DNA from 3 places in the Streptomyces sp. NPDC049541 genome. Region 3 is predicted to be linked to each of the others. Evidence: riboswitches for the same ligand, from Rfam matches in the RefSeq annotation. Region 3 holds a riboswitch; each other region holds the start of a gene.
What was found. A riboswitch is a leader RNA that binds a small molecule or an ion and turns the genes downstream of it on or off. The one in region 3 is predicted to bind cobalamin.

Region 1 (6,889 bases), on a different contig from region 3:
CGCCTTGAGCGCGGTGAGCCCGTCCTCCCAGGCCCGCTTTCCGCCCAGCAGCCGTACGACGGCGATGTCGGCGCCGTCGAGGAGGCCGGGCAGCTCCTCGGTCACATCCACCCGGGTCGGGTTGCCGATCCGGTAGTCGGCACCGGACGCGGCCCGAGCGGCCAACAGATCCGTGTCGGCGGTCGACAACAACAGCACTGTGCTCATGCGGGCGCTCCCGGTGGAATGAAAGGCAGTCCTTGCGGCGCGCCCGACTCGATGAGCCGCCACAGCGCGTCCGTGTCCGCGTGTTGTTCGATCAGGTCGCCGAGCCGGTCGAGCTGCTCCTCGCGCAGCGCGGCGAAAGAGGTGTCGGGCGCCGGTACGAAACGACGGCCCGCGGCGGCCGCCACCTCGCGCAGAAAGGCCCGCCGGAAACCGTCCGACTCCAGCGAACCGTGCCAGTGCGTGCCCCACGTCTGCCCGACGCGGATGCCGTCCAGGAAGGCCTCCCCGCCGGCTATGTCGGCGACGCCGTGATGGATCTCGTACCCCTCGACCTGCTCGCCGAGGGCTTCCCCCACGGGCCGGGTGAGGGTCTTCTCGCGGGCGAACCGCACCCGCACGGGCAGCACTCCGAGCGCTTCGACATGCCCGCGTCGGCTCTCGACCTCGTCCTCGATGTGCTCGCCGAGGACCTGGAAGCCACCGCAGATGCCGAGGACGGGCCGCTGTTCGGCGGCCCTGCGGACCAGGGCGTCCGCAAGTCCCCGCGCGCGCAGCCACTCCAGGGCCTTCACCGTCCCGCGGGTCCCCGGGATGACGACGAGGTCGGCGTCCGCGAGTTCCTCGGGCCGGTCCACGAACCGCACCACGACGCCCGGTTCGGCGGCCAGGGCGTCCACGTCGGTGAAGTTGGACATCAGCGGGATCGCGCACACGGCGACCCGCAGCACGTCCTCACCGACGGGCGGCGCGACGTTCGACTCCCGTACCGTCCCGCGCAGCGAGACCCGCAGCCCGTCCTCCTCGTCGATGCCGAGGCCGTGCTGGAAGGGCAGGACGCCGTAGGTGTGCCGTCCGGTGAGTCCGTGCAGCATGTCGAGCCCGGGCTCCAGGAGGCTGACGTCCCCGCGGAACTTGTTGACGAGGAACCCGGCGACCAGCTCCTGGTCCTCGGGGGAGAGCAGGGCGACGGTGCCGAAGAAGGAGGCGAAGACCCCGCCGCGGTCGATGTCACCGACCACGAGCACGGGAAGCCGCGCGTTACGGGCGATCCCCATGTTCACGATGTCGGTCCGCCGCAGGTTGATCTCGGCGGGAGAACCCGCCCCCTCACAGATCACGGCGTCATACGTGCCCCGCAACTCGGCCAGGCAGTCGAGCACGGTCCCCAGAAGCTGCTGCTGCCGCCCACCGTGATAACCGCGCGCGCTCAGCTCGCCGACGGGCTTGCCCATCAGCACGACCTGGCTGCTCTGCTCGCCACCGGGCTTGAGCAGCACGGGGTTCATCAGCGCGGTCGGCTCGATCCGGCAGGCCTGCGCCTGCATGGCCTGAGCCCGCCCGATCTCGGCACCCTCTCGCGTCACGAACGAGTTCAGGGACATGTTCTGCGCCTTGAAGGGCGCGACCTTGACCCCCTGCCGCACCAGCCAACGACAGATCCCGGCGGTGACGACACTCTTCCCGGCATCCGAGGTGGTACCGGCGACAAGAAGCCCCCCGCCGGTCATGACACCCGCCCCGACCGCTGTGGGCAGTCGTTCCGCAGGGCGGAACGGGTGGGCACAGCCCCCACCACCGGTCGCCGTGCGACCCGGGCACGTGACACCGCCCCAGCCGCGCTGACCCCCAACGCCAGCCACCCCACCCGCCGCGACAACCGCACGGCACGCTCAATGTCGCCGACTTCCACCGCACGCCCCTCCCCGTTCAGCACAGGCCGATGCTCAACACGCCCCCCATACGACAAGGTCCCCCCGAGCCGAACCCCCAGCGCCCCCGCGAACGACGCCTCCACGGGCCCGGCGTTGGGGCTCGGATGCTTCGCGGCGTCAGAACGCCAGGCGCGTACGGCCCCCCGGCCGTCACCCCCGGCAGCGGCGGCCAGCACGGCGGTCAGCCGGGCCCCCGGCCACCCCGCCACGTCGTCCAGTCGCGCGGAAGCCCACCCGTATCGCCGGTACTTGGCCGACTTGTGCCCCACCATGGCGTCGAGCGTGTTGACGGCCCGGAATCCGAGCAGCCCCGGCACCCCGCCCACGGCCCCCCACACCAGCGCCCCCACGACGGCGTCGGAGGTGTTCTCGGCGACGGACTCCACCACCGCCCGCGCGATCCCGTCGGCGTCCAGGGCCTGCGGGTCCCGCCCGCACAGATGCGGCAGCCGGGCCCGGGCGGCCTCGACGTCCCCGGACTCCAGCGCCCGTCCGATGCCGCGGGCCTCGCGCGCGAGCGAAGTCCCCCCGACGACGGCCCACGTGGCGGCCGCGGTCAGGGCGAGGGAGGCGGCACGGGACGGACGTACGGCCCTCTGCGCCACAGCACCCAGCGCGAGGGCGCTCCCGGCGCACACGGCGGTGTGCAGCGCGCCCCACCCGCGGTGGTCCCGCCACAACACCCGCTCCACGGCCCCGGCGGCCCGCCCGAACACGGCGACCGGATGCCCACGGCGCGGATCGCCGAGCAGATGGTCACCGAGGAGGCCGGCGGCGGCGCCGTACGCGAAGACGCGATCGGCACGCATCGGCTCAGCCGGCCGTGGGGTGGGGCAGCGACCTGGTACTGGTCCTGTACGTCACACGGCAGGCTGGCATGGCGACATGTCCTCACTCAGGGTGTCCACGCCCTGGTTCGACGAGACCGGCGGTGAGAGTTCCTGGCTCCCGGGGCTTACTACCCCGGTGACAGTGGCGGGACCGCGCCGGACTTGCACCGGCTTCCTCTCGCGCCGCCGTAGCTGGCTTCGGCAGTCCACCACGCGCCCGAACGGCAGTCAACTTGCCGTTGACCTGCGACGGGGGAGTGTGCTGAGGCCCACACCCGGCGCCCTGAACCCTGCATGAGAAACCCGCGGGGGGGGGGGGGGGGGGGGGGGGGGGGGGGGGGGGGCGCCGGGGGGGGGCGGGGGGGGGGCGGCGCCCCGCCCCCCCCCCCCCCCCCCCCCCCCCCCCCGCCCCCCCCCCCCCGCGCCCCCCCCCCCCCCCCCCCCCCCCCCCCCCCCCCCCCCCCCGGGACGTGGAGAAAGCCGGTCCGGCCGCGGCCTCAGGCCTTGGCGATCACCAGATGGATTCCGTACGCCACGGCCGCCGCGCAGCCCGCGAAGGCCACGTATGCGCCGGCCACCGCCAGGGATGCCGAGTTGCCCTGCGCCACGGCCCGCTCGCGGCGCGACAGGCCCATGATGCCGAGGGTGAACAGGGCCACGAGGCCCACCGTGACCGCGAGGCTGACGCCGAAGACGGAGCCCAGGGCTGCCCAGTCGATCTTCATGCTGCTTCTCTTCCTTCGTACCGGGTGGGCGGGCTCAGACGGCCGCGGCCGGCGGGGTCGCCGGGTCGGGGACGGCGCTCACGGGGGCCGGGGCGGGGATCGTGGCCGTCAGGTCCTCGGTCACCGTGCCCGCCGGGGGCGGGGTCACGGCGGCGATCGCCGTGGTCACCACGCCGGGCGGCTCCTCGCTCTCGTTGACATTCGACGCGTCGATGACCTCGCGCCGGGAGATCTTCCAGATGGCCGCACTGGCGACGACCAGGAAGACGGCGACGACGGCGGTGCCCCAGTCGCCGAGATCCGTCACGGACTCCGCGCCCGCACCGACCAGCGCCGCGGCCGGCAGCGTCAGGCACCAGGCCACGAGCATGCGGGTGGCCGTCGACCAGCGGACCACTCCGCCCTTGCGGCCGAGGCCGGCGCCCATCACCGAACCGGAGACCGAGTGGGTGGTGGAGAGGGAGAAGCCGAGGTGCGAGGAGGCCAGGATGACCGTGGCCGCACTGGTCTGGGCGGCGAAGCCCTGCTGCGGCTGGAGCTCGGTCAGGCCCTTGCCCATGGTGCGGATGATGCGCCAGCCGCCGAGCCAGGTGCCGAGCGCGATGGCGAGGCCCGCGGAGAGGATGACCCAGGTGGGCGGGTCGGAGTCGGGAGCGACGGCGCCGCCGGCGACCAGGGCGAGGGTGATGATGCCCATCGTCTTCTGTGCGTCGTTGGTGCCGTGGGCCAGCGAGACCAGGCCCGCGGAGGCGATCTGGCCGACGCGGTAGCCCTTCTCGGCGGCCTTGCCGTCGGCCTTCTTGCCGAGGGTGTACGAGAGCCGGGTCGCGAGCAGCGCTGCCAGGCCCGCGACGATCGGGGCGGCGAGCGCCGGGATGAGCACCTTGGTGACGAGCACGTCACCGTGCACCGCGCCCATGCCGGCCGAGGCGATGGTGGCGCCGATCAGGCCGCCCATCAGGGCGTGCGAGGAACTGGAGGGAAGCCCGACGAGCCAGGTCAGCAGGTTCCAGAGGATCGCGCCGACCAGCGCCGCGAAGATGACCTCGGGACGTATGCCGGTCTCGTCGACGAGACCCTTGGAGATCGTGTTGGCGACCTCCACGGAGAGGAAGGCACCCGCAAGGTTCAGCACGGCGGACATGGCCACCGCGACCTTGGGCTTGAGCGCGCCGGTCGAGATGGTGGTGGCCATCGCGTTGGCGGTGTCGTGGAAACCGTTCGTGAAATCAAACGCGAGTGCGGTTACCACCACAATCGCGAGGATCAGCGAGAAGTTTTCCATTTACCCAGGCAATCGTTCGAAGTCAACGGTCGGTTGACCGTAGGCAACCTGGGTGAACGGAAGATGAACTGAGGGCGGCTGCACGATGTCTGGATGAGGGGGTCGCCGCTCCGCCCTGGTCCCGGCGACCCCCGCTCCCGCGGTGCCCCTTGGTCAGTAGCCCCGGGCGAACTTCCTCAGCTGGGTCCGGGACCCGTTGAAGAGATTCTGGTCACCCGGCAGTCCGCCGCTGTTGTCGTACTGCCAGAAGGTCCAGAACGACCAGCCGGCCGGCAGGGAACCGGAGGTCCCGGACCCGTGACGGGCTATCCACAGCGCGTGGTTCGAGGCGAACGCGCTGCTTCCGCCGGTGCAGGTGTTCCACCAGTGGGTGGTCGTGTAGATCACGGGGTGGCGGCCGGTGAGCCGCTTCACCTCGCCGCTGAACGCCTTGATCCAGCCGACCATGCGCGCCTTGCTCAGGCCGTAGCACCCGTGCTTGGGGCTGTACGGGTTGTATTCGATGTCGAGGGCGGGCGGCAGCGTCCAGCCGTCCGACCTCCAGCCGCCGCCGTGGTTCACGAAGTACGCCGCCTGCGCCCTGCCCGACGACTTGTCCGGCAGTGCGAAGTGGTAGGCGCCGCGGATGATGCCGGCGCTGCGGGCGCCGTTGTACTGCTGCCCGAAGTACGGGTTGCGGTAGTTCGTGGACTCGGTCGCCTTGACGTAGACGAACCTGGCGCCCTTGGCCTTCGCGCCCGACCAGTCGACGTTCTTCTGGTGCGAGGAGACGTCGTGCCCCTGCGGCAGACTCGCCGCCGAGGCCGGAAGCCCGGCGAGAGCCGCCCCGGTGACGGTGAGCGCCGCCACGGAGACCGCGAGAACGCGGGTGCGGCGGCGCAGCGGTTTGTGATCACGAGCCATGTTTCCCCCCGGAATGGCGACGTGCACGACAAAACAACGGGAGATTACTGGAAGGTCGTCGAATGCCCGGTGATCTCCGGCCAAGAATGGAGAGAGGCTGATATGTCCCTGTAAGGGGCCTTTCGGAGGCGTGGCTTCCGCCCTAAAGTGCCCCGCCCGACGGCGCGGCGGAGGTGCGCCTGGCAGGATCGCGGCATGGCTGAGCAGCGGCGGGACCAGCGAGGCGAACGGGATGCGCGGGACGGTGTGCAGGACGTGCCGGAGCGCTGGGGGAGGGGCGTGAGTGCCGAGGTGGGACACGCCTGGGAGGCGCTCGTCGCGACCGCCCGCCGCACGGTCGCCGACGGTCTCGTCGTCGGCACCTCCGGCAATGTCTCGGTGCGCGTCGGGGACACCGTGCTGGTCACACCCTCGGGCGTGCCCTACGACCGGCTCACGCCCGAGGACCTGACCGGCGTCGACCTCGACGGCCGCCAGGTGCTCGGCACCCTCGTCCCGACGAGCGAACTCCCCATGCACCTCGCGATCCACCGGACCACCGACGCCCGCGCCGTGGTCCACACCCACGCCGTGCACGCGACGGCCGTCTCGACGCTCGTCCCCGAGCTCCCGGCGATCCACTACATGGCCGGCGCCCTCGGCGGACCCGTCCGAGTTGCCCCCTATGCGACATACGGCAGCGACGAGTTGGCCGAGAACATGCTCCACGCCCTCGCCGACCGCACCGCCTGCCTGCTGCAGAACCACGGCACGATGGCCTACGGCGCCACCCTCGACCAGGCCTACGACCGCACGGCCCAATTGGAGTGGATGTGCCGCCTGTGGCTGACGGCCTCCTCGGTGCCGGGCCTGTCCCCGACACTGCTGTCCCGCGAGCAGATGGCGGAGGCGGGGGAGAAGCTGCGGGGTTACGGGCAACGGAAGTGAGGCCCGGGGCACCGCACTCGGGGCGAGCGGGCACACCCCGCCGCGATCCGCATCACCCCGCCCCGTCCTCCCGCTGGCCGGTGGCCGGGTCCGCCAGGACACTGGACGGGTGCGCACAGTCAAAGCGACGGCCGCAGCCGTCACCGTAGCCCTGGCGGCCGGCGCGGCAAGCGTGGCCGCCGGCCGGTTCGCGAGCGACGCGGCGCTCAAGGCGCCACCGGGCCGGCCCCTGCCCACCGAACCCCAGCTCACCGTGCACGCCACGGCCGCCGGACAGATCGCGCTCACCCGCGACCTGGC
Region 2 (6,889 bases), on a different contig from region 3:
CTCGGCGCTGCGGCCGAGGCGGCCGAGGCTGATGCCGACCTCGTAGCGGGCGGCGAGCGTGTCGGCGTGGTCGGGGCCGAGGGCCCGGGCGCGGGCCTCGGCGACCTCGCGGTAGGTCTGCAGGGCCTCCGGCCAGCGGCCCAACTGGCCGAGGGCGTAGGCGACCTCGTAGCGGGTGACGAGGGTGTCGGGGTGCTCGGGGCCCAGCACGCGGGCGCGGGCGGCGGCCACGTCGCAGGCCATGCGGTACGAGTCCTCCAGGCGTCCGAGGCGGGAGAGGTTGAAGGCGAGGTTGTGGCGGCAGCGCAGGGTGTCGGGGTGGTCGGGGCCCATGCCGTGCTCCCGGGCGGCGAGCACGGAGGTGTACACCTGGTGGGCGTCGAAGTGGCGGCCCAACTGGCCCAGCACGTAGGCCATTTCCTGACGGGCGGCGAGGGTGTCGGGATGGTCGGCGCCCAGGGCGTGGGTTCTCGCGGCGGCCACGAACTTGTACTCCTGCAGAGCGTCGGCGGCGCGGCCGGTGCGGCTGAGGGTGAAGGCGACCTCGTAGCGGCTGGCGAGGGTGTCGGGGTGGTCGGGGCCGAGCAGATGGGCCCGTTCGGCGGCGACCGCGCGGTGCACCTCGCCGGCCTCCGCCCAGCGGCCGAGGCGTCCCAGGCTGAGCCCGGCGTTGTGCCGTCCGGCGAGAGCGGCGAGGGCCCGCGTGGAGGGGGCGGGAGGTCGGTCCGGAGCGGGGTCCTCGCTCCGTCCGTCCGCGAGCCGCGGAATCCATTCGCCGGTGAGGCCCGCCCCGGCGTCCGGAGGCGTGGTGCCTAGGCCGGTGCCGGTGGCCTTGTGGCCGGTGGTCATGCCGCGTGTCCACGAGGGCAGGCGAGGTTCACGGGAGGGGATCTGCTCCGGCGGTCGGAGCACCGGCTGTGGGGTCACGACGGTCGGTACGTACGCCGGTGTCGTGCGGCCCGCGGTGATACGGCGGCCCAGCTCCCGTGCGTCGTGCGGGCGTTGCTCGGGGAGTTTGGCCAGCAGGTCCAGGATGATCTTCTCGAGGTATTCGGGGAGCTCGGCCCGCCGGCTGCGCGGCGGCCGGGGCGGGGTGTCGCGGTGGCCGACGAGGATCGCCCAGGCGTCGTCGAGGTCGAACGGCGGGGCTCCGGTGGCGATCTCGTACAGGACACAGCCCAGCGAGTACAGGTCGCTGCGCTGGTCGACCTCCGAGCCGCCGATCTGCTCCGGCGACATGTAGTGCGGGGTGCCCATCGCGATGCCGGTACCGGTGAGGCGCGAGGTGAAGCCGATGTCGTGGCCGAGGCGGGCGATGCCGAAGTCGCAGATCTTCACCGTGCCGTCAGCCAGCCGCATGATGTTGGCGGGCTTCAGGTCGCGGTGCACGATGCCCTGCTGGTGGGTGTAGGCGAGGGCGGAGGCGACCTGGTCGGCGATCTCGACGATGTCGCCGACCGGCAGCGGGTGGTGCTTGTTGTCCTCGAGGAGCTGGGAGAGGTTGCGGCCCTCCAGGAGTTCCATCACCAGGTAGAGGATGCCGTCGGACTCGCCGAAGTCGTGCACGACGGTGATCCCGCGGTGCTGGAGGGCGGCAGCCACGCGGGCCTCGCGGCGAAAGCGTTCCCTGAGGACCCGGGTGAAGGACTGGTCGTGGTGCGGACCGAGGGGCTTGAGGCACTTGACGGCGACATGCCGGCCGAGGGACTCGTCGCGCGATCGCCACACCTCGCCCATGCCGCCTCGCCCGATCAGGTCGAGCAGCCGGTACCGGCCCTGGATCAGCCTGCTGTCCCCCATCTGCTGCGATCGCCCCCGTAACTTTTCGTCCCGGCCACCCCTGGCTCGTCCAGTATGGCGAGCTATCGTCCGAGTTTGTACGGTGCCGGGCGGGAGCCGGGGCCGAGCCGTGACATGGCCCGCAGGATGTGTTTGGGCGGGAGTTGCCAGCGCAGACGTGCGGGAATGCAGCGAAGCAGGGTGCCTGTGGCACGCAGTTGCAGGGTGACGGTGTCGGGTTTCGGGGCGGGTCGGCCGTACAGCTCGTGGGCGTACGGCGGCAGGGCGGCGTACGCCAGCCGGGCCACGCGCCGCCACAGCACCTCGCGCGCGGGGACGAGGAGGGGGTGTGTCGGCGGGCGGAGCAGGAAGTCGTCCACTTCGCGTGCCTCGGGTCCGACGGCGAGTTCGGGCCGCACCTTCTCGAAGTAGGCGGCCAACTCCTCCTGGTCGGCCGGTACGGCGTCGGGGTCGAGGCCCACCAGGCGGGCGCCGGCGCGCTGTTCGCCGATGTAGCGGTCGGCCTGCGCGTCGGTGAGCGGGAAGCCGGAGCGGCGCGCGACCTGCAGATAGGAGTCGATCTCGGCGCAGTGCACCCACAGCAGCAGCTCGGGTTCGTCGACGCCGTACCGCTCCCCCGTGTCCGGGTCGGTCGCCGACAGCATGGTGTGGATCTTCCGGACGCGGGCGCCGGCCCGCTCGGCGGCCTCGGTGGTGCCGTAGGTGATGGTGCCGACGAAGTTGGCGGTGCGCATCAGCCGGCCCCATGCGTCCTTGCGGAACTCGGAGTTCTGCATGACACCGCGCACCGCCCGGGGATGCAGCGCCTGAAGGTAGAGCGCGCGGACTCCGGCGACCCACATCATCGGGTCGCCGTGCAGCTGCCAGGTCACCGAGGACGGTCCGAAGAGCCCGGGGTCACCTGCCTGGATCTCCGTCACCCTTGCAGGCTAACGCCGCACCCTCGGCATCCCCAGACCGATCCACGAGATGATCTCCCGCTGGATCTCGTTGTTGCCGCCGCCGAAGGTGAAGATCACGGCGGAGCGGTAGCCGCGCTCCAGTTCGCCGTGGAGGACCGCGCCGGCGGAGCCCTCCTTCAGCGCGCCCGCCGCGCCGACGATCTCCATCAGCCAGGCGTAGGCGTCCCGGCGCGCCTCGGAGCCGTAGACCTTGACCGCGGAGGCGTCCTGGGGGGTCAGTGTGCCGTTCTGGACGGCGTGCACCATGCGCCAGTTGAGGAGCTTCATCGCATCCAGCCTGGTGTGGGTCTGGGCGAGGCGGCGGCGTACCCAGGGCAGGTCGATGACGCGGCGGCCGTCGGCGAGCTTGGTCTCCATGGCCCAGCGCTGGACGTCCTGCAGGGCGCGGATCGCCATGGTGCCGTGGGCGGCGAGGGTGACGCGCTCGTGGTTGAGCTGGTTGGTGATCAGGCGCCAGCCCTGGTTCTCGGCGCCGACCCGGCGGGAGACGGGGACGCGGATGTTCTCGTAGTAGCTGGCCGTGGTGTCGTGCGAGGCGAGGGTGTTGATGACGGTGCAGGAGTAGCCGGGGTCACTGGTGGGGACGAGGAGCATGGTGATGCCCTTGTGGGGCGGGGCGTCGGGGTCGGTGCGGGTCGCCAGCCACACCCAGTCCGCGGTGTCGCCGTTGGTGGTCCAGATCTTCTGCCCGTTGACGATGTACTCGTCGCCCTCGCGCACCGCGCGCGTCTTCAGGGACGCGAGATCCGTGCCCGCGTCGGGCTCGCTGTAGCCGATCGCGAAGTCGATCTCGCCGGCGAGGATCTTGGGCAGGAAGTACGCCTTCTGCTCGTCCGTGCCGAACTGCATGATCGTCGGTCCGACAGTGTTCAGCGCCATCAGCGGCAGAGGTACGCCGGCCTGGGCGGCCTCGTCGAAGAAGATGAACTGCTCCATCGCGGTCAGCCCGCGCCCGCCGTACTCCTTCGGCCAGCCCACGCCGAGCCAGCCGTCCGCGCCGAGGCGCCGGATGGTCTCGCGGTAGAAGCGCTTCTGGGCGGCCGGGTCGCCGTGCCGCGCGTAGGCGTTGTCCGGCACCAACTCGGCGAAGTACGAGCGCAGTTCGATGCGCAGCCGCTGCTGCTCGGGCGTGTATTCGAGGTGCACGGCGCCTCCAGGCTTCCCAGGCCGGTCCTGACGGCGCACACCGTAGAACGTGTTCCAGAAATTGGGAATGGCGAGGGAGAGGGAAAGGGCCCCCGGTCGTCGACCGGGGGCCCTGTGCCGATTGAGCCGGTGGAACCGGTCAGTGGGCGACGGGAGTTGCCCGGGTGGCGCCGTTCGCCCGCGCCGGCTTCGGGGCGAGCGTCCGCTCCGCCAGCACCCCGAAGACCAGCCCGAAGGAGGTCCACAGGGTCAACTGGACGGCCAGGGCCGCCAGTCGGAACTGCCAGAGCAGGGTGGCGGAGAAGTCCTTGGGGACCTCGTTGAAGGACGGCAGGAACGCGTACGCGAGCCCGATGGCGAGGACCAGGAACGCGCCCGCGGCGAGCGTCGCGTTCCAGTTGCCCAGGCGGGGCGCGAGGCGCTTGCCCAGGATGACCGCGGCGACGGCCAGCAGCACGCTGAGCACCACCATCAGGAAGTACAGCGTGGTGCGTGTGCCGATGGTGTCGGGGTCTCCGACGGACGGCGGGTTGGCCGGGTACTTCAGGAACGGCACGACGTACACGGTGATCAAACCGGCGGCCGCCAGGAGCAGCGCGCTCGCGCGCGGCCCGAAGCGGCCGATGCGGCCGAGCGCGAAGCAGTACGCGAGGGCGGCGATGCCGCCGAACGCGACGCCGTAGACCAGCACACCGGTGGACAGGCCCGCGGTGGACTGCATCGTGCGGCTGACGGCTTCCACGCCGTGCTCGTGGGAGTGCGCCTCCTCGTAGGCGATGGCCGCGTCGACGCGCGGTTCACCGAGGAAGTAGGCGACGACGAGGGCGAGCAGGCCCGCGGCCAGTCCCGCGAGCATGCCGCGCACCAGGAGGTTGCGGACGGTTGCCGAGTTCATGGGCGGCTGTGCTTTCTCGCCGCCCTCAGTGGCAGGGGAAGCCGAGCAGGTGGCGGGCGTCGTGCACCCACTCGTGGACGTTGTCCCCGCTCATCACGGAGGTGGCGCCCTGCTCGGCGCCGACGAAGTAGAGCAGAACCAGCATCAGGATGCCGAAGAAGACCGCCCAGGGGACGATCGCGCCGATCGGCAGCTTCGCCGGTACGGCGGTGGGGGTGGTGGTCGGCTGAGCGACAGACTGCGCCATGGCAGGCCCTCCTGGGGAACTCGCGTCCCGTCTCGGTGGTGCACACGACGACGGGGCGGGTCTGACTCGCCCGGCACACACCCTGGGTGCGTGCCCGGCATACAGTGGCGCGACCGTGCCGGACTTCCACCGGCTTCCGCTGTGCCGTCGTCAATATCCACGAGAAGGTACCGCGAAGCAGAGACGGGGCCAAGGGCGCATGGAACAGCCGTGAGCGCCCCTGGTGAGCCGTTCTCGCCGCCCGATCACGGTCAGTTCAAGGATTTCGAAGCGATGTCGAGCGCGGGAGTGGACACATGACGAGCCGAGTGATCTTGATCTCAACTGCGATCACCGCGTCCCTCCGGGAGGCCCGCTTCGACCACGACTGCCCGCTGGACGCCTCCGGGCTGCGCCAGGCACGGGCTGCCGCCGGCATGCTTCCGGCGGCGGAACGGGTCTGGGTCTCCCCCACCGTGCGCTGCCGCGAGACCGCGGCCGCCCTCGGCCTCGACGCCGTGGAGGCGCCGGAGTTGGCGGCACTGGACGCGGGCCGCTGGCGCGGGGCGACGCTGGCCGAGGTGAGTGAGCGCGAGCCGGAGGCGCTGGCCCGCTGGCTGTCGGACCCCGCCGCCGTGCCGCACGGCGGGGAGTCGGTGGCGGCGCTGTGCGACCGGGTGGCGGTGTGGCTGGAGACGGTCGCGCAGACGCCGGGCCGCACTCTCGCCGTGGTCGAGCCCGAGGCCGTACGGGCCGCGGTGGTCCGGGCCCTCGGGGCGCCGGAGTCGGCGTTCTGGCGCGCGGATGTGCCGCCGCTGACGGGCGTCGAGCTCAGCGGCAGGTCCGGGCGCTGGAACGTGCGCCTCGGGCAGCCGGTCGGCGCGTCGCTGTGAGGCTCAGTTCAGGGTGGCGAGGAATTCCGTGCACGCCTCGGCGCACTGCCGGCAGGCCTTCGCGCCGTCCTCGGCACCCGGCAGCCGGTCGAAGGCATGCGCGCACTCCAGGCACACGGTGCGGCACCACTCCACCTGGATGCGGATGGCGGCCTCGTCCAGGCGGTTCTGCTCGGACAGCACACGGCAGGTCGCGTCGCACACCTCCGCACACATGATGCCCTTGCGTCGTACGAGTTCCTGCTCCTCCGTGCCGTCCGGGTCCACGAGACTTGCGCGCAGCGCACACGCGCGTGCGCACTCGGTGCACGCCTGCGCACAGGCGAAGCGGTCCTCCAGGAAGCGGAAGAGCTCCTGCTGGGTCGTCGAAGTCACACCTGGCGGGTTGCCCCCGCCGATCGCCTCAAACACGAGGTGTACGAGGTCCGGCCGGGCCGGTTCGGTTGGCACCGGGTCCCCTGGGTACCCGCGAGCCCATGAGCACCTCATGGATGGACATCGCCGCAGGCCGCGGCGCACTCGGAATCGGCCTGGTCGTCGTGGGGGTGGCGGTCGTGGCCCTGCTGATCGGTGCCTTCTTCCTGGGCGCCCGCATCCGCCGCCGCGAACCCGCTCCGCCACGCCCGGAGGATCAGCCGCAGCTGCCGGACGACGGCCCGGTCCGCGAGGTACAGGAGAACCGCGAGCCCGCCGAGATCCCCCACACCGAGCATCGGCTGACCCCGCACGAGCTGCCCGGTCACGGCAATACGCCGAGCAGGACGAGTGCGTCGCAGAAGCGCATGCGCTGGAGCGAGGGCAACAGCGGGGCGTTCGGAAGCGGCGGGCCGGGCACCCGCTGACCGACAGCCCTAGGCCCGGCGAAGATCGTCGTCGACCAGGGCGGCGATGTGGGCGGTGACCGTGTCGAGGATGTCGGCCCAGGCCGACTCCTCGCCGAGGACGAGGTAGTTGAGCGTCAGCCCGT
Region 3 (6,889 bases):
TTACGCATGTCCATTTCCAGTACTGATCACGTCGTCGTGCCCGAGAACGAGGGCTCCGAGGACGCTGTCGAGGTCACGTTCGCGGACCTCGGCCTCCCCGAGGGCGTCGTGCGCAAGCTCGCCCAGAACGGCGTGACCACCCCCTTCCCGATCCAGGCCGCGACCATCCCGGACGCCCTGGCCGGCAAGGACATCCTCGGCCGTGGCCGCACCGGCTCCGGCAAGACCCTCTCCTTCGGTCTGCCGACCCTGGCGACGCTCGCCGGCGGCCGCACCGAGAAGCACAAGCCCCGCGCGGTCATCCTCACCCCCACCCGCGAGCTCGCCATGCAGGTGGCGGACGCCCTGCAGCCGTACGGCGACGTCCTCGGCCTGAAGATGAAGGTCGTCTGCGGCGGCACGTCGATGGGCAACCAGATCTACGCCCTGGAGCGCGGCGTCGACATCCTCGTCGCCACCCCGGGCCGGCTGCGCGACATCATCAACCGCGGCGCCTGCTCCCTGGAGGACGTGCAGATCGCCGTCCTCGACGAGGCCGACCAGATGTCCGACCTGGGCTTCCTGCCCGAGGTCACCGAGCTGCTCGACCAGGTACCGGCCGGCGGTCAGCGGATGCTCTTCTCCGCCACCATGGAGAACGAGATCAAGACCCTCGTCGACCGGTACCTGAACAACCCGGTCTCGCACGAGGTGGACGCCGCCCAGGGCGCGGTGACGACCATGTCGCACCACATCCTGATCGTTAAGCCCAAGGACAAGGCGCCGGTCACGGCCGCGATCGCCTCCCGCAAGGGCCGCACCATCATCTTCGTCCGCACCCAGCTCGGTGCCGACCGGGTCGCCGAGCAGCTGCGCGAGGCGGGCGTGAAGGCCGACGCGCTGCACGGCGGCATGACGCAGGGCGCGCGCACCCGCACGCTGGCCGACTTCAAGGACGGGTACGTCAACTGCCTGGTGGCGACCGACGTCGCCGCCCGCGGCATCCACGTCGACGGCATCGACCTCGTGTTGAACGTCGACCCCGCCGGTGACCACAAGGACTACCTGCACCGCGCCGGCCGTACCGCTCGCGCGGGCCGCACCGGCACGGTCGTCTCGCTGTCCCTGCCGCATCAGCGCCGCCAGATCTTCCGGCTGATGGAGGACGCGGGCGTCGACGCCGGGCGTCACCTCATCAACTCCGGTACGGCGTTCGAGCCCGAGGTCGCCGAGATCACCGGCGCCCGTTCGATGACCGAGGTCCAGGCCGAGTCCGCGGGCAACGCGGCGCAGCAGGCCGAGCGTGAGGTCGCGCACCTCACCAAGCAGCTGGAGCGGGCGCAGCGCCGCGCGACCGAGCTGCGCGAGGAGGCCGACCGCCTGGTGGCCCGGGTCGCCCGCGAGCGCGGCGAGGACCCGGAGGCCGCGGTGGCCGAGGCGCAGGCGGCGGTGGCCGAGGCTGCCGTCGAGGCGGCCGAGGTGTCGGTGCCCGAGCAGCCCGCCGCGCAGGACGTGGACCGGGCACAGGCGCCGTCGTCGTACGAGCGTCGTGAGCGTCGGGACAACGACCGTGGCGGCTTCCGCCGGGACGACCGCGGTGGCCGTTCCTTCGAGCGTCGGGACAACGACCGGGGCGGGTTCAACCGCGACCGCGACCGCGGTTTCGAGCGTCGGGACAACGACCGTGGCGGGTTCCGCCGCGACGACCGTCGGGACGACCGTGGTGGCCGTTCCTTCGAGCGCCGTGACGACCGTGGTGGCCGTGGCTTCGAGCGCAGGGACAACGACCGTGGCGGGTTCCGCCGTGACGACCGTCGGGACGACCGTGGTGGCCGTTCCTTCGAGCGCCGTGACGACCGTGGTGGCCGTGGCTTCGAGCGCCGGGACAACGACCGCGGTGGCTTCCGCCGTGACGACCGTCCGGCCGGGCGCTCCTTCGAGCGCCGGGACGAGCGTGGCGGTCACCGTGGCAGCGACCGCCCGTTCAACCGCGACCGCCAGGGCGACCGCCCGGGCTTCCGCTCCGGCGGCCACGAGCGCCCCTACGGCCGCCGTGACGAGCACCGCGGCACCGGCGGTGGCTCCTCCTTCGGCCGCCGCGACGACAAGCCGCGCTGGAAGCGCAACGGCTGACACCGCGTGAACTGAGCGAGGGCCCGTACGACTTCGGTCGTACGGGCCCTTCGCGTTGCCCGGACGCCGGAGGTCCGCGCAAAGGTCTCCGGCGGCCGGGGAACGGCGCACGGGACGGTCGTCGGCTTCGGCGAGAGCGCCGGTGACGGGGAAGAACGAGCTGGTCGTACGGGGCAGTGCGGGGTGCCTTCAGCGCAACGGCGGCAGGGGCAATGGTTCCTGCGGCGTGTTGGGGCGGAACGCCGGCGGTGGGCAGGCCCGAAGGGGCATTTTTTGGCCATGCTGTGATGCATGTCACGACTCTGGCGAGGGAATCGCTGGGGGCATGACAGATGACGCCATAGCGAGCGGGAAGTCGGGACCCTCCGACTCGGGGTTGTCCGACGAGGAACGGCTTGCCCAGCTCGGCTACACGCAGGTCCTTGCCCGCCGCATGTCGGCGTTCTCCAACTACGCGGTCTCCTTCACGATCATCTCGGTCCTCTCCGGCTGCCTCACCCTCTATCTGTTCGGCATGAACACGGGCGGCCCGTCGGTGATCACCTGGGGCTGGGTCGCCGTGGGCCTGATGACACTGTTCGTCGGCCTGTCGATGGCCGAGATCTGTTCGGCCTATCCGACCTCCGCCGGCCTGTACTTCTGGGCCCACCGGCTGGCGCCCCCGCGCACGGCCGCCGCCTGGGCCTGGTTCACGGGCTGGTTCAACGTGCTGGGCCAGGTGGCGGTGACGGCGGGCATCGACTTCGGCGCCGCGTCCTTCCTGGGCGCTTACCTGAACCTGCAGTTCGACTTCAAGGTCACACCGGGCCGAACGGTCCTGCTCTTCGCGGCGATCCTGCTGCTGCACGGCCTCCTGAACACCTTCGGCGTGAAGATCGTCGCGCTCCTCAACGACATCAGTGTGTGGTGGCACGTCCTGGGGGTCGGGGTGATCGTCGGCGCGCTGGCCTTCGTACCGGACCACCACCAGTCCGCTTCCTTCGTGTTCACCAAGTTCGTGAACAACACGGGCTGGGGCAGCGGTGTGTACGTGGTGCTCCTCGGCCTGCTGATGGCGCAGTACACCTTCACCGGCTACGACGCCTCCGCCCATATGACGGAGGAGACGCACGACGCGTCGACGGCCGGCCCCAAGGGCATCGTCCAGTCCATCTGGACGTCCTGGATAGCGGGCTTCGTGCTGCTGCTCGGCTTCACGTTCGCCATCCAGTCCTACGACAAGGAGCTCGCCTCGCCCACCGGGGCGCCGCCGGCCCAGATCCTGCTGGACGCCCTGGGCGCCACAGCGGGCAAACTGCTGCTCCTGGTCGTCATCGGCGCCCAGCTGTTCTGCGGGATGGCCTCGGTCACCGCCAACAGCCGCATGATCTACGCCTTTTCACGCGACGGCGCGCTGCCCTTCTCGCATGTGTGGCACACGGTGAGCCCGCGGACCCGGACACCCGTGGCCGCCGTATGGCTGGCGGCGGTCGGAGCGCTGCTCCTCGGCCTGCCTTATCTGATCAATGTGACGGCGTACGCGGCGGTGACCTCGATCGCCGTCATCGGCCTGTACATCGCGTACGTCATCCCGACGCTGCTGCGGGTGCGCAAGGGCGACGACTTCGCACGGGGCCCGTGGCACCTGGGCCGCTGGTCCCGCCCCATCGGCATCGTCTCGGTGGTGTGGGTGGGCGTGATCACGGTCCTCTTCATGCTGCCCCAGGTCTCGCCGGTCACCTGGGAGAGCTTCAACTACGCCCCGGTCGCCGTCCTGGTCGTCCTCGGCTTCGCGGCGGCGTGGTGGGGCGCGTCGGCCCGGCACTGGTTCCTCAACCCGGCCCACGAACGCACGCTCGCCCGGGAGGCGTCCCGCGCGGCGGCCTCCGGCCAGGCTTCCGCGGGCGCCCCCGAAAAGGTAGATCCCTGACACTCCGGCTGGATCTTCACCTCCGGCACGGCCGTGTCCCCGATACCCGATCGGAGACGCGGCCGTGTCCGGCTATGCTCGTGGAGGCAACATCACCAGGGGCCCTTAGCTCAATTGGCAGAGCAGTGGACTTTTAATCCATTGGTTGTGGGTTCGAGTCCCACAGGGCCTACGGCTGGTAGGCGAGGGACATGCCCTCTGACCTGCTACGCAGCGCCTGAGTCGGCTTCGGTCGGCTCGGGCGCTGCTGCGTTTTCTGGGCTGTGTGCGGGCAGCCGCGCGGACCGTCAGCCCGGGCCAGGTTCGGCCGCCGATTCCGGCGCGCAGTGTTTCAGCAGCGCGGAGACCGGGCCCTCGACGAGTCGGTAGCGCACGATCCGGCCGTCCTTCTCGCCCTCGACGATGCCCGCGGTCCGCAGCAGACGCAGAGCCTGGGAGACGGCCGTGTCCCGCATCCCGCTGGCGACGGCGAGGTCGGACACGGCGATCGGGCCGGCCTCCTGGAGGGCGAACAGCAAGGACAGGCGTCCGGGATCGGAGAGCAGCGAGAAGCGATCGGCCCAGGCGCGCACGCGCTCGGGGTCGCCGACGGCGGCGATGGCATCGCAGACCCGATGGCCGTCAATGGTGCGCCGCCCGGCGTGTTCCGCGGGGACGAGATGCATGCGTCCATCATCGCAGCGAACAGGTGCTGACCTCCATACCTGTTCAGCTGTGCAGCCTTGCAGCCACTGCCCGCGGCCTTCTAGGGTGAGCGGGCCGTGGTGTTCGGGAAGCCGGTGCCGGCCCTCAGGGGCTCAGTCCGGAGCGGCCCTCGCCACTGTGATCGGGGAGTTCGTCGCCCACGTCCCGCAGGGGACAGCCACTGGCCGCCGCAAGGCGGTTGGGAAGGCGGGCGGCGGACGTACGACCCGTCAGCCAGGAGACCGGCCACGGCATCACGAAGCTGATCCACGAGGTGCTGGAGCGTGTCCGTATGACCGTGTCCCAAGGCGTGCCCGAAACCGCCGCCGTCCCGTCCTTTCGCTGGCGCCGCGAGGACACCCTCCGCACCGCCGGCCTGCTGACCGTGATCGTCGCTCTGCACGTGGCCGCCTTCGGGGTCCTCTTCCTCCTCGTGATCCCGCATCACTACACGGTCGGCACCCAGGCGTTCGGGGTCGGACTCGGCATCACCGCCTACACCCTCGGCATGCGGCACGCCTTCGACGCCGACCACATCGCCGCCATCGACAACACCACCCGCAAGCTGATGGCCGACGGAAAGCGGCCGGTGTCGGTGGGGTTCTGGTTCGCGCTCGGACACTCCAGCGTGGTGGTCGTCATGGCCGCGCTGGTCGCCGGGGGCACGCACCTCGCCGGCACCCTGATGAACGACGGCTCCCGGACCCACCAGGTGCTCGGCACGGTGGGCACCACGGTCTCCGGCGGCTTCCTGTACCTCATCGCCGCCCTCAACCTCGTTGCGCTGTTCGGCATCGCGCGCGTCTTCCGCGCGATGCGCGCCGGACGCTACGACGAGGCGGAGCTGGAGGCGCACCTGGACTCGCGCGGCTTCATGAACCGCATTCTCGGCCGCCTCACCAAGTCCGTCCGCCGCCCCGGCCAGATGTTCCCTCTCGGCTTCCTGTTCGGGATCGGCTTCGACACCTCGACCGAGGTCCTGTTGCTCGCCCTGGCCGGCAACGGCGCCGCCGCCGGGCTGCCGTGGTACGCGGTGCTGTGCCTGCCCCTCCTCTTCGCCGCGGGCATGAGCCTGTTCGACACCCTCGACGGCACCTTCATGAACTTCGCCTACCAGTGGGCGTTCTCCAACCCCGTTCGCAAGGTGTTCTACAACCTCACGATCACCGGCCTGTCCATCGCGGTGGCCTTCTTCGTCGGCACGATCGAACTCGTCGGCGTTCTGCACGACAAGCTCGGTCTGCGGGACGCCGTCACCGGCTGGATATCCGGGCTGGACCTGGACAACGTCGGTTACGTCATCGTCGGCCTGTTCGTGGTCGTCTGGGCCGTGGCGCTGGCTTACTGGCGTCTGGCCAGGGTTGAGGAGCGCTGGAGCGCCCGCACCGCCGACACCGGCTGACGGCACCCGCCCTCGTCTCCTGACTTCAGTGAGAGCAAGCAGCGCCAAAGTCGCCGTGGTTCAGCATTTCGGCCGCTGACCGGCTCGGTCCGGCGCTGCGAGGCTGCCGTCATGGACAAAGCGAGGATCTCCCGTCGGACTTTCACCGGCCTGGCGGTGGCCGCATGTACGGGTCTCGTGACGCCGATGCTGAAGGCCCCCCTGGGACGGCGAGTCGACGCGCTGCTGGCCAGGATGACCGTCGCCGACAAGGTCGCGCAGCTGAACATCCCGGTCTGTCTGCCCCAGGAACTCCTCGGTGACTCCACGGATCCGACCGGCACACGGGAGCACCGGGAGGCGTACGTACGCGGTGAGACGGTGGTCGGAAAGAAGGCGGACCGGATGAGGCTGGGCCCGGGCGGAGGGTTCTTCGGCCTGGTCAACCAGTCCCTCTCCGGGTCCGTGCCGGTTCCTCATCCACTGAGCCCGCGTCAACAGGCGTCACAGCACAACCACTTGCAGCGCCTCGCCCGCGCCAACCCGCTCGGCATCCCCCTGCTGGAGATCAGCGAGGGCACCCACGGTTCGGTCGGACCCGGCTCGACCGTCTTTCCCGAGGGGCTCGCGCCGGGCGCCACCTTCGATCCGGGGCTGATGCCTGGCTGCCCGGTGAGGCCGGGGGCCGGGCGGTGGCCGAGGTGCTGTTCGGCGACGTCGAGCCGACCGGCAGACTGCCCGTCACCTTCCCCCGTGCCGTGGGCCGGCTCCCCGTGTCGTACGACCAGAAGCGCGCCCGAGCC

Region 1: it holds a riboswitch for cobalamin, as region 3 does, so the genes downstream of both, ACIBW9_RS06880 (cobalamin biosynthesis protein) here and ACIBW9_RS12375 (HoxN/HupN/NixA family nickel/cobalt transporter) in region 3, are expected to answer to the same signal.
Region 2: it holds a riboswitch for cobalamin, as region 3 does, so the genes downstream of both, ACIBW9_RS11365 (CbtB-domain containing protein) here and ACIBW9_RS12375 (HoxN/HupN/NixA family nickel/cobalt transporter) in region 3, are expected to answer to the same signal.

What each region holds. Positions count from the first base shown of each region.
Region 1 covers NZ_JBITLY010000001.1:1,497,654-1,504,542, forward strand. Annotated here, with positions in the region: gene cobN (cobaltochelatase subunit CobN) at 1-207, opposite strand, end outside; gene ACIBW9_RS06875 (cobyric acid synthase) at 204-1,715, opposite strand; gene ACIBW9_RS06880 (cobalamin biosynthesis protein) at 1,712-2,728, opposite strand; cobalamin riboswitch at 2,834-2,976, opposite strand; gene ACIBW9_RS06885 (hypothetical protein) at 3,247-3,474, opposite strand; gene ACIBW9_RS06890 (anion permease) at 3,509-4,759, opposite strand; gene ACIBW9_RS06895 (lysozyme) at 4,913-5,662, opposite strand; gene ACIBW9_RS06900 (class II aldolase/adducin family protein) at 5,858-6,589, shown strand; gene ACIBW9_RS06905 (alpha/beta hydrolase family protein) at 6,699-6,889, shown strand, end outside.
Region 2 covers NZ_JBITLY010000002.1:923,952-930,840, reverse strand. Annotated here, with positions in the region: gene ACIBW9_RS11385 (tetratricopeptide repeat protein) at 1-1,800, opposite strand, end outside; gene ACIBW9_RS11380 (oxygenase MpaB family protein) at 1,863-2,711, opposite strand; gene ACIBW9_RS11375 (acyl-CoA dehydrogenase family protein) at 2,730-3,908, opposite strand; gene ACIBW9_RS11370 (CbtA family protein) at 4,048-4,803, opposite strand; gene ACIBW9_RS11365 (CbtB-domain containing protein) at 4,829-5,050, opposite strand; cobalamin riboswitch at 5,087-5,240, opposite strand; gene ACIBW9_RS11360 (histidine phosphatase family protein) at 5,347-5,922, shown strand; gene ACIBW9_RS11355 (ferredoxin) at 5,926-6,297, opposite strand; gene ACIBW9_RS11350 (DUF6479 family protein) at 6,399-6,764, shown strand; gene ACIBW9_RS11345 (TetR/AcrR family transcriptional regulator) at 6,774-6,889, opposite strand, start outside.
Region 3 covers NZ_JBITLY010000003.1:30,731-37,619, reverse strand. Annotated here, with positions in the region: gene ACIBW9_RS12395 (DEAD/DEAH box helicase) at 7-2,112, shown strand; gene ACIBW9_RS12390 (amino acid permease) at 2,438-4,021, shown strand; tRNA gene ACIBW9_RS12385 (tRNA-Lys) at 4,121-4,193, shown strand; gene ACIBW9_RS12380 (ArsR/SmtB family transcription factor) at 4,309-4,686, opposite strand; cobalamin riboswitch at 4,767-4,971, shown strand; gene ACIBW9_RS12375 (HoxN/HupN/NixA family nickel/cobalt transporter) at 4,998-6,107, shown strand; gene ACIBW9_RS12370 (fibronectin type III-like domain-contianing protein) at 6,752-6,889, shown strand, end outside.